One region of the Exiguobacterium sp. EA-TM-5 genome, then DNA from elsewhere that is predicted to be linked to it. Evidence: riboswitches for the same ligand, from Rfam matches in the RefSeq annotation. Region 1 holds a riboswitch; the other holds the start of a gene.

Region 1 (5,517 bases):
TTGGCAAAAGAAGCACCTGTCTTTCAAAAACAAGAGACTTTCGTATCAAACAGTCTACTCTCTCTTGTCGCTTCTCCTATGGACTCTACAGTCGTTTCGACATTTCCCGCCTATCAACGGGTTGATACATACGGCACATTCGAACAGTTTACTCGCCTGAAATGGAATGATCGCTATGTTTATGTCCCGACGAATCAATTGGAAACACTCCCAAAAGCGACTGGCACATCTTATGCAAAACGCGCAACAACTCTTTTTATGGAACCAAGTACTACAAGTAAAAATACACCTATCACTCTAAATCAAGCCTTCAAGACATACGGCTCAACAGGTAACTTTACACGCGTCGAGACAACAACTGGTTATGCTTTTATTCTAACTGCTGACTTAATAGACATAATTCATCCTGAAAGTGGACTGCGTTACGTTCAGCAACAGACAACAGCCTATTCGACAGCAACGACAAAAGGAAGAGTTGTGCAATCACTTTCTATCAACACCTCTCTTCAAACCTATGGAACAGAAGGTATGTTTACTCGAATTAAAATAAAAGACGATTATGCCTACGTGTTAACAGCACATCTCGGAACGTTAAAATATTATTCACAAACCGCTCGTCTCTATGTTCAACGTCTGACACCGATCTATAGTGCACCGAATGCTTCCGGCTCCATCATCGATCAACAAAAAACAAATACCTTATTAACAATCTATGGTAAAAGTGGCGTATACAGTCGAATTATTTTCCGCGGAGTCCATGCCTACGTTAAAACAGCTGATCTCGGTAGTGGAAAAGTCTATGCATCAACCGGGACACGATACGCGAAACGCAACTTGTCCGTCTATACTTCTGCTTCGACGAAGAGCAAAATTATGTATTCTGTTAAACGGGCTGATAAACTAACGATTTACGGAACGAGTGGCAGTTATACGCGACTAAAAAAAGGCTCGATCTACGGTTACGTCAAGACGAGTGATCTCGTCACGAAAAAACCAGATCTGTATGACGTCACCGGTCAACGTTACGTGACAGAGGACGACGTCGTCATTCGGTCACAGGCAAAACTGTCGGGTAAAAAAATCGGCACGTTGAAAAAAGGAAAATCGATCACCATCTATGGAAAAAGCGGTTATTTTACACGTGTCAAATATAACAATATCTTTGGTTTCGTCGATTCGAGTCGGATTGGACTAAATAAACCAAAAGCAAAAGCGAAAAAAGGGACGACGTTTTATGTGCATTTGGACCAGACTCCCCTCTTCTCCGCTGACGTCGCTTACAGTCGTCCCGCTGCCTACTTAAAAAAAGGAACAAAGCTGATTGGTCTGAAATCAATTGATGATGATTTTTGGCAGGTCCGTTTAGCAAGTGGACAAACCGGCTATGTCCTCAACCCTTATATCAGTACGAGTAAACCCGATATGCGTTTGACACAAAAATCAGTCAACCGAACAAAAATCTATACCGTCAAACAGACGACTTCCTTCTTTACGAGTCCGACAAGTCCAAAAGGCAGCGGACTCGTTGAACAAGGCAAACGCGTTTATCCGCGTCACCGAGTCGGAAACTTCTACGTCATTCAGTCAGGCTGGACACCTGTTTATCTTCCGGTATCCGCTGTGACGATTACGTCCGATAAACGAGTCGTCAAAAAGAATAATACACGTGGTGAAAAATTGATCCAAGCAGCTGTCCAGCATATCGGCACACCATACACATGGGGTTCACAAGATGCCGTGAACGGTGGTTTTGACTGTTCCGGTTTGATTCACTACGCGACAAACAAGGCTGGAAAATATGGTGGTCGGACGAATGTTCGCGGCTACTGGTACGGTGCGTTCTTCACTAACCGCCGGACGAGCATCTCAAGTGGTAAACGCTCAGATATCGTCTTCTTCCAAAACACCTATACAGACGGTCCTTCGCATATCGGAATCATGCTCGATAGCGAACATTTCATCCATGCAGGTGGTTCGCAGCTTCAAATCAACTCGATTTATGAACCACGTTGGCAGGAGCACTTCCTCGGCTTTAAATCAATGTAAGACAAAAAGAGACGAATCCGTCGATTTCGACGGGTTCGTCTCTTCTTATCGCAAAACGTCAGAATGTCATCTCGACGTATTTCGTCACTTGTCGATCCATCAAGTATAATTCAATCTGTTCACGGTATGCTTTATAGTGGTCGGATGCGATATGCGCTTCGAGCGCCTCTTCGTCACGATACACTTCATACAACATGAACTGATGCTCATCCTCGATTGATTGATGCAAGGAATAGCGCAAGCACCCTTCTTCTTTTTGTGCGGCATGATAAACCGTTTCTAGAATCGGGAAGACTTGATCCGCGAGACCTGCTTTGATCGTAAGTACAGCGTTAACGACGATTTCTCCCATGTTTTATGATCCCCTTTCGTGATTACCTGTATCTGTACCCCTTTTCACGAAAAGACACACGTCAAAGGAGCTTGAAGATGCAAACTCAACTTTTTGAAGCACTTGAACAATTCGAACCAACAATGATCGCGTTACGCCGTGATTTCCACCGGCATCCGGAACTTTCTTTTCAGGAAGTCCGCACACCAGAGCGGATTGCCGCCTTTTACGCAGAATGTGGCATTCCTCATCAAACAGCCGTCGGAGGTCGTGGGGTCGTCGCGACGATCGAAGGCAAACAACCTGGTCCGACGATTGCTATCCGCGCCGATTTTGACGCCTTACCCCTTCAAGAAGAGACGACACTCGCTTTCCGGTCAATTCATCCTGGTGTCATGCATGCTTGTGGACACGATGGTCATACAGCAATGGTGATGGCTCTTGCTGCTACCCTTTATCCGTTACGTGCTCAATTGCAAGGAACGATTCGAATCATCCACCAGCATGGTGAAGAGGTCTTCCCTGGTGGCGCAATCCAAATGATTGAAGCTGGCGTCCTCGAAGGGGTCGATGCGATTTTTGCGACACATCTTGAAAATGATTTACCCGTTGGCACGATTGGTTTTCGGGAAGGACATACACTATGTGCCATCGACGAATTCGAAATCATCGTCCACGGTCAAGGTGGGCATGCCCAAGCACCGCACAAAACAAAAGATGCGCTCGTCGCCGGTGCGCAGCTTGTTTGTAACTTACAACACCTCGTCAGCCGACGGGTCGATCCGTTTGAGCCTGCTGTTCTCGCAATTGGTTCTTTCCATGCAGGAACGGCTCCAAATATCGTCACGGGTGAGGCACGCATCGTCGGCGAAATCCGCACGTTCAACGAGACACTGCGGCATCAGCTTCGACAAGAAGTCGATCTTGTCGCTAAAACGACGTGTGCTGGCATCGGTGCTTCGTATTCGATTGACTTCACGACGGGTTACCCGGCGCTTTGGAATCACCCGGACGAGACAAAACTCGTCCAAGAGGCCGCTTCTTTCTTACCGGAAGCATCTGTTCGAGCACTCACACCGATGATGGCGGCAGACGACTTCGCACATTATCTAACGCATGTCCCGGGAAGTTACTTCTTTACCGGCTCCGGATATACGGACGGTCGCGTCAATTATCCACAACATCATCCGCAGTACGAGATTAACGAACAGGCGTTACTGATTGGTGCAAAAACACTCGGAGCGACCGTTTTACGTGCCTTGAATCCTAAGGATTGACTTTATTTCTTATGAAATGGTATCATCACAACAATGATAACGAATGACATCAACTTCATATACCCTTATCAAGAGTGGACCGAGAGATCTGGATCGATGACGTCCCAGCAACCTGCGCATAGCAAGGTGCTACGACCAGCAAAGCGAAAGCTTTGGTTGATAAAAAGCGGCGACTCCTTTTGCAACCAAGCGAAGGAGTCGTTTTCGTTTTCTCGCTGTCAGACATACAATGGGGATTTCCCACGGAGAGGAAGAGACAGATGGAAAAAGCAACATTTGCAGGTGGATGTTTTTGGTGCATGGTGACACCATTTGAAGAATTACCAGGAATCGAGGGAATCGTATCAGGTTACATGGGCGGACACGTCGATAACCCGACATACGAGCAAGTAAAAACAGGAACGACAGGACATCTTGAAGTCGTTCAAATCACGTTTGATCCGAGCCTGTTCCCGTACGAGCGTTTACTTGAACTCTACTGGCCACAAACGGATCCGACGGATGCAGAAGGTCAATTCCAAGATCGCGGCACGCAGTACGCGCCAGCAATCTTCTATCATACGGATGCGCAGCATGAAGCAGCAATCGCTTCTCGTGACGCTCTTGCCGCAAGTAATCGTTTTAAACAACCAATCGTAACGCGGATCGATGCCGCTTCTGAATTTTATCCAGCGGAAGAGTACCACCAAGACTTCCATAAGAAAAATCCAGAACACTACAAAAAAGATCGTGCTGCCTCTGGTCGTGATGCCTTCATTGAACAGGAATGGAAAGATACGACGACGGTTTAATCGTCTCGAACCGAAGAAACAGCTGAAACTGACTTCAAACATTTCGCTTGTTCTCACACCTACTTTTATAGGATGGGAATCAGCGAGTATGTCAATGGAGTCAGTTTTTGTGTTCAGAGAAACCTTTACATAAATTTGTAATCGTTTACAAAAAGGGCATTTTGTTTTACGGTTAATAAAAGTTAACCGGTTAAAAAGGAGATGATTGGATGGAACAAAAAGCGATTCATATATTAGAAAGCTATGAACAGTTAAAGGTGATCAGCGATCCGTTACGAACAAAAATCCTCATGTTTCTCGTCGAACAGCCACATACGGTACACCAGTTAGCTCATTTACTGACATTATCACGCGCAAAAGTGCTCTATCACGTGCGGGAACTTGAAAAGCATGATTTGATTCGCCTCGTTCGAACAGAAGAACAAGGTGGCAATCTATTGAAATACTATCAAGCGATCGCTCGAGGATACATTCCTGCTGATCATCTTCTGAACTTCGTCGAGACGAAAGAGGCAACCCGACAATCGTATCTTGAGGTACTGGACCGGGCAAAAACACGCGTCCTCACCGCTCCGACAACTGCTTTTTCTCCCGTGTCTTCAAACGTCGAAGACTGGATGAGCTTATCGCTCCAAAAAGAACTTACGATGTCTGAAGCCGACTTTCAACGCTTTGCTACAAAGTATCGTGCTTTATTAGAAGCGTTTACACAATCTCCACCTGACGAAAAAGATCGAAAACACTTTTACATCATGACGACCGCCTTTGCGATTGATAAACCACTGTTTGAGAACGACGACGTCTAATCTGGAGGTATATGATGCTACATGTTGAAATGAATACGGAACAATCCCTATTTAAAAATCGCGCCTTTTTGTTTTTATGGGGATCCGGCATGTGCTCCGCCTTTTCCCTCTCAACCTATCTGTTTGTTGAACAATGGTATGTCATCCATACGTTAAACCAGGCATCCTTTCTCGGACTCGTCCTAATGGCTACCTTGTTACCTCGTATTTTTTTGATGTTGTTCGGTGGCGTTTTATCTGATCGCTATAAACGTTCGACGATCATG
Region 2 (5,517 bases), 1.2 Mb from region 1:
CGAACGCTACTTAAGCCAACAAATCTTTGAAAAGGTGGACGAAACTCATGCGTAAGAAGACAGCATTGATTCATGGAGGAACAGGTGTCGACCGGGCAACAGGTGCCGTCACACCACCAATCTATCAAACAAGCACATACAAGCAGGATAAAATCGGTCAACTCAAAGACGGATACGAATACTCACGGACAGCGAACCCAACACGGACGAGCATCGAACGTTTGATTGCGGATCTTGAAGGCGGCGCACGTGGTTTTGCGTTCGGTTCTGGTATGGCAGCAATCCATGCCGTCTTCCATTTGCTTGAGTCTGGTGACCACATCGTCATGACAGATGACGTTTACGGTGGAACGTTCCGCTTGATGCAACGCGTCTTACCGAAGTTCAACATCCAAGTGACATTCGTCGATACGACGGATCTTGCAGCAACGGAAGCAGCGATTCAAGACAACACGAAGATCGTCTATGTCGAAACACCGACGAATCCGTTGTTGAAAGTGACAGACATCGAAGCAATCGCAACGATCGCGAAACGTCACGATCTCAAACTCGTCGTCGATAATACGTTCGCAACACCATACCATCAACAACCACTCGCACTTGGTGCAGACATCGTCTTGCACAGTGCGACGAAATACATCGGCGGACACTCGGACGTCGTCGCTGGTCTTGTCGTCGTCAAAGATGATGCGCTCGGCGAAGAACTGCACTTCATCCAAAACTCGACAGGTGGCGTTCTTGGACCGCAAGACAGTTTCTTGCTCGTCCGTGGTCTTCGTACGCTTGGTATTCGGATGGATGCGATCGAAGAAACAGCCCATGATCTCGTTGCGTTCTTACAAGCACAAGACATCGTCTCGAACATCTTCTACCCAGGACTTGCATCGCACCCTGGACATGACATCCAAGCGAAACAAGCGACTGGATTCGGTGGGATGATCAGCTTTGATGTCGGTTCAGCAGCGAACGCAGAAAAACTCGTCGAGGCAACACACTTCTTCACACTCGCTGAGAGTCTTGGCGCCGTTGAGAGTCTGATTTCCGTTCCTGCACGGATGACGCACGCGTCAATCCCAGCAGAGCGTCGGGCAGAACTCGGGATCACAGATGGTCTCGTTCGGATTTCAGTTGGACTTGAGGATGCGGAAGATTTGAAAGAAGACTTAACACGTGCTTTCACGTTCCTCGAAAAAGTTTCTGAAAAAACTGTTTGACAACAAAAATAACCCCTGCTAATATTCAGAATATATTCTACAAACTTAATACCGAAACTCTTATCGAGAGTGGTGGAGGGACTGGCCCGATGAAACCCGGCAACCGCGGATCTAATCCGAAGTGGTGCTAATTCCAGCAGACAAAAGTCTGGGAGATGAGAGCAAATGGTTTTGTGTACTGAAAAGTGCGCGCGTTTGCTCAAAAACGCGCGCACTTTTTTTATTTAGGAGGGACAGTTGTGATTCGTTTACAAGACGTAGGAAAGATTTATCGCTCAAAGCGCGGAGCGGTCGAAGCCGTTGCGAATGTCGACCTGACAATCGAGCGCGGTGAAATTTTTGGAATAATCGGTTATTCCGGAGCAGGGAAATCGACTCTGATTCGCTTGCTTAATATGCTCGAGGCACCAACGAGTGGTTCGATCCAAATCGACGGTGTTGAAATGACATCACTTAAACCAAAAGAATTACGAGGCGTCCGCAAGAATGTCTCGATGGTTTTTCAGCACTTCAACTTACTCTGGTCACGGACTGTTGAAGAAAATATCATGTTCCCACTCGAACTCGGTGGCTTCCCGAAAGCACGCCGCAAAGAACGAGTCGCGGAGTTGATCCAACTTGTTGGTCTGGATGGACGAGAAGGGGCTTACCCGTCACAGTTATCTGGTGGTCAAAAGCAACGTGTCGGTATCGCTCGAGCACTGGCATCGAACCCAGATGTTCTCTTATGTGATGAGGCAACGAGTGCACTCGATCCAAAAACGACGGACTCGATTCTTGAGTTACTCGTCGACATCAATGAAAAACTGAAACTGACGATCGTCTTGATCACACATGAGATGCACGTCATTCAAAAAATCTGTCACCGGGTCGCCGTCATGGAAGCCGGTAAAATCGTTGAGCAAGGACCGGTCGCAGAAGTCTTCCGTCATCCGAAACAAGCGATGACGAAAGAATTCGTCAAACAGTTGACGTCACCGTCAGAAAACGAGTTGACGTTCGCGAAACTCCGCGAACGGTACCCAACCGGTAAAATCGTTCAGTTGACGTTCGTCGGATCGACAGCGGAAAGCCCGATCCTTGCGGAAGTCATGAAAGATTCACCAGTCCTGTTCAATATCATCGGCGGAAACGTTGGTCAATCACAGGAAGGGGCACTCGGTACACTGTTCATTCAGTTGATCGGGGAAACAGAAGCAACACAAGCGGTCATCACGAAGCTTCAAGCCAGTGATGTTGAAGTGGAGGTGGATCACCGATGATTTCATTCTTTGACAACCTAGACTGGGACATGGTGTGGGAAGCGACAGGTAGCACGATCTATATGACGGCAGTCGCAGGTCTCTCGACATTCGTTCTCGGTCTGATCATTGGTTTACTATTATTTGCAACAAACGAAGAATTGTTATTCAAGAACCGGGCGTTCTATTCGATTTTGAGCTTGATTGTCAACGTCTTCCGTTCGATACCGTTCATCATCTTACTGATCTTATTGATTCCATTTACGAAAGCGATTGTCGGTTCGTTCCTCGGACCAACAGCAGCATTACCGGCATTGATTTTTGGTGCCGCACCATTTTACGGTCGGATGGTTGAACTCGCGTTGCGCGAAGTCGATAAAGGTGTCATCGAGGCAGCGGAATCGATGGGGGCGACGAAGTTCCAAATCATCTATAAAGTCTTAATCCCGGAAGCGTTACCTGCTATTGTTTCGGGAATCACGGTCACACTCGTTGCACTTGTCGGTTACACGGCAATGGCCGGAGTAGTCGGCGGAGGTGGACTGGGGGACATGGCCTTCATCGAAGGATTCCAGCGCTCCCAAAACGATGTCATCGTTATTGCGACACTCTTAATCTTAGCGATCGTCTTCGTCATCCAAATTATTGGTGACTTGTTGATTAAAAAAATCGATAAACGTTAATTCAAATTTTATTCATATTGGAGGAATCATTCATGAAAGTTTGGAAAAAATTCGTAGGTACTGCCGCTGTATCCGTTTTAGCAATCAGCCTTGCTGCATGTGGTGAAAAATCATCAGGATCAGGCAGCGATGACAAGACACTCGTCATTGGTGCATCGAACGTACCGCATGCTGAAATCCTTGAACACGTCAAAAAAGAATACGAAGCAAAAGGCTACAAACTTGAGATTCAAAAATTCCAAGATTACGTGCTTCCGAATAAGGCACTCGCTGAAAAAGAAATCGATGCGAACTACTTCCAGCACGTACCGTACCTCGAGCAACAAGAGAAAGAAAACAAATCGTATAAGTTCGCGAACGCAGGTGGCGTCCACGTTGAACCACTCGGTATCTACTCGAAGAAATACAAGTCACTCGATAAGTTGCCAAACGGTGCAACGATCTTAACGAGCTCAAACGTCGCGGAACGCGGACGTGTCTTGACGTTCCTTCAAAACGAAGGGTTGATCAAACTCAAAGACGGTAAAACGACAGACGCGCAACTCGGTGATATCACAGAGAACCCGAAGAAACTCAAGTTCAAGACGAACATCGAGGCATCGCTTCTTCCGCAAGCTTACAAAAACAATGAAGGCGACGCAGTCCTCATCAACACAAACTATGCGATCGATAACGGTCTGAACCCATTGAAAGATGCGATCGCATCAGAAGATGAGTCGTCACCATACGTCAACATCATCGTTACACGTAATGGCGATGAAAAAGACAAGCGTGTCACAGCACTTCTTGACGTACTACACGAAAAGAAAAACCAAGATTGGATTCTCGACAAGTACAAAGGTGCGGTCGTTCCAGTCAGCAAATAAGTTCACCGAAGCCGGCATCCTTCCTATATAATGGAAGGATGCTTTTCATTTGTCTGAAACAGGGGTTAGGGGGAATCATATGCAACGCATTCGTCAACTGCATCCGTTGACACTCGGGGTCTTGTTCGGGACGTTTTTCTCGCGTCTTGGAACGTTCATCACTATGCCGTTCTTCGCCATCTACATGACGACCGTCTTGAAGTTTGATCCGGTCGATGTCGGCTGGGTCCTCAGTATCTCAGCGATTGCCAGTCTCGTCATGAGTTTCATCGGTGGTACATTGTCGGACCGCTACGGTCGTCGGGCGATGATGCTCACTGGAACGATTGGGTTCGCGATCGTCTTCATTGCGCTCGCCCAAGTCGAGACGTTTTGGGCGTTCTTCATTCTGAGTGCCTTGAACGGGGTTTGTCGTTCGATTTTTGAACCATCCGCTCGTGCCTTGATCAGTGATACGACGGACGAAGCGAACCGGTTGTTCGTCTTCAATATCCGTTACGCGATGATCAACATCGCAGCAGCGATCGGTCCGGGAATCGCCTTACTGCTGAGTGCGGGGAACACGTCAGCGACGTTTTACATCACAGCGTTCGTCTATATCGCGTACGGGGTGATGATCGGTATCTTGTTCAAACGCCATCCAATCACTGAGACGCACGGTGGCAAGAAGGTGTCGTTTGGAGCGACGATTCGTCTGTTGCGGACCGACATTGCCTTTACGCTCGCACTTGCGGGTATCATCTTCGGTGTCTTCGGTTACAGCCAGTTCAACTCGACCTTGCCACAGTTTTTGACGGAGACGTCACTGCTTGAAGGCGGGAAGACGCTCTATGCGATCTTGATTACGATCAATGCGATTACCGTTTTGATCGTGCAATATCCGATCATGAAGTTTGGTGTTAAGACGTCACCACTCGTCTCGATTACGACCGGGATTGCGACCGTTGCTGTCGGTTTGTTCATCATCGGTAATGCGAGTTCGATTTGGTTGATGGTCGTCGCGATGATCATCTTCACGTGCGGCGAAGTCATGATGTTTACGATGACTGACATCTTGACCGATCGCTTTGCGAAGCCAGAATTACGAGGCAGTTATTTCGGAGCGATGGGGTTAACATCGATTGGTCAATCGATCGGTCCAATTGCCGGTGGTCATTTATTAAGTTTATATGGAGCGGACCGTCCATTACCGATTTTCGGGATTTTAGCGGGCTTGACATTGTTCGGAATACCACTGCTCTTACTGTCACAACGGATTCATCGGGGTTCGACGATCAAGGAACTAGAGGAACCGGTCACACTTTCGAATGATTCTCAACAAAACGCATGATTTTGAGAAAAAACAACGAGCGATGACGCTTGAATAATACGCCATGTTTCTTTAAGATTAGAATGATACTAAATTAGTAACGCTCGTGTTCTGAATCGTCAGTCACGAAATGAATAGATGGAGGGATTCTAACATGAAGGCTTCACACTTGAAGATTGAAGATCTACACGTCGCGATCGACGG

The links. A riboswitch is a leader RNA that binds a small molecule or an ion and turns the genes downstream of it on or off. The one in region 1 is predicted to bind S-adenosylmethionine.
Region 2: another riboswitch for S-adenosylmethionine. It lies ahead of ACV3PA_RS06145 (methionine ABC transporter ATP-binding protein); the one in region 1 lies ahead of msrA (peptide-methionine (S)-S-oxide reductase MsrA).

Annotation. Positions count from the first base shown of each region.
Region 1 is NZ_CM132670.1:38,085-43,601, forward strand. It holds gene ACV3PA_RS00185 (SH3 domain-containing protein) at 1-2,046, shown strand, start outside; gene ACV3PA_RS00190 (putative quinol monooxygenase) at 2,105-2,398, opposite strand; gene ACV3PA_RS00195 (M20 metallopeptidase family protein) at 2,476-3,654, shown strand; SAM riboswitch class I at 3,717-3,820, shown strand; gene msrA (peptide-methionine (S)-S-oxide reductase MsrA) at 3,915-4,445, shown strand; gene ACV3PA_RS00205 (ArsR family transcriptional regulator) at 4,655-5,251, shown strand; gene ACV3PA_RS00210 (MFS transporter) at 5,281-5,517, shown strand, end outside.
Region 2 is NZ_CM132670.1:1,188,416-1,193,932, forward strand. It holds gene ACV3PA_RS06135 (PLP-dependent cysteine synthase family protein) at 1-55, shown strand, start outside; gene ACV3PA_RS06140 (bifunctional cystathionine gamma-lyase/homocysteine desulfhydrase) at 48-1,214, shown strand; SAM riboswitch class I at 1,272-1,376, shown strand; gene ACV3PA_RS06145 (methionine ABC transporter ATP-binding protein) at 1,454-2,476, shown strand; gene ACV3PA_RS06150 (methionine ABC transporter permease) at 2,473-3,138, shown strand; gene ACV3PA_RS06155 (MetQ/NlpA family ABC transporter substrate-binding protein) at 3,171-4,004, shown strand; gene ACV3PA_RS06160 (MDR family MFS transporter) at 4,084-5,334, shown strand; gene sufC (Fe-S cluster assembly ATPase SufC) at 5,468-5,517, shown strand, end outside.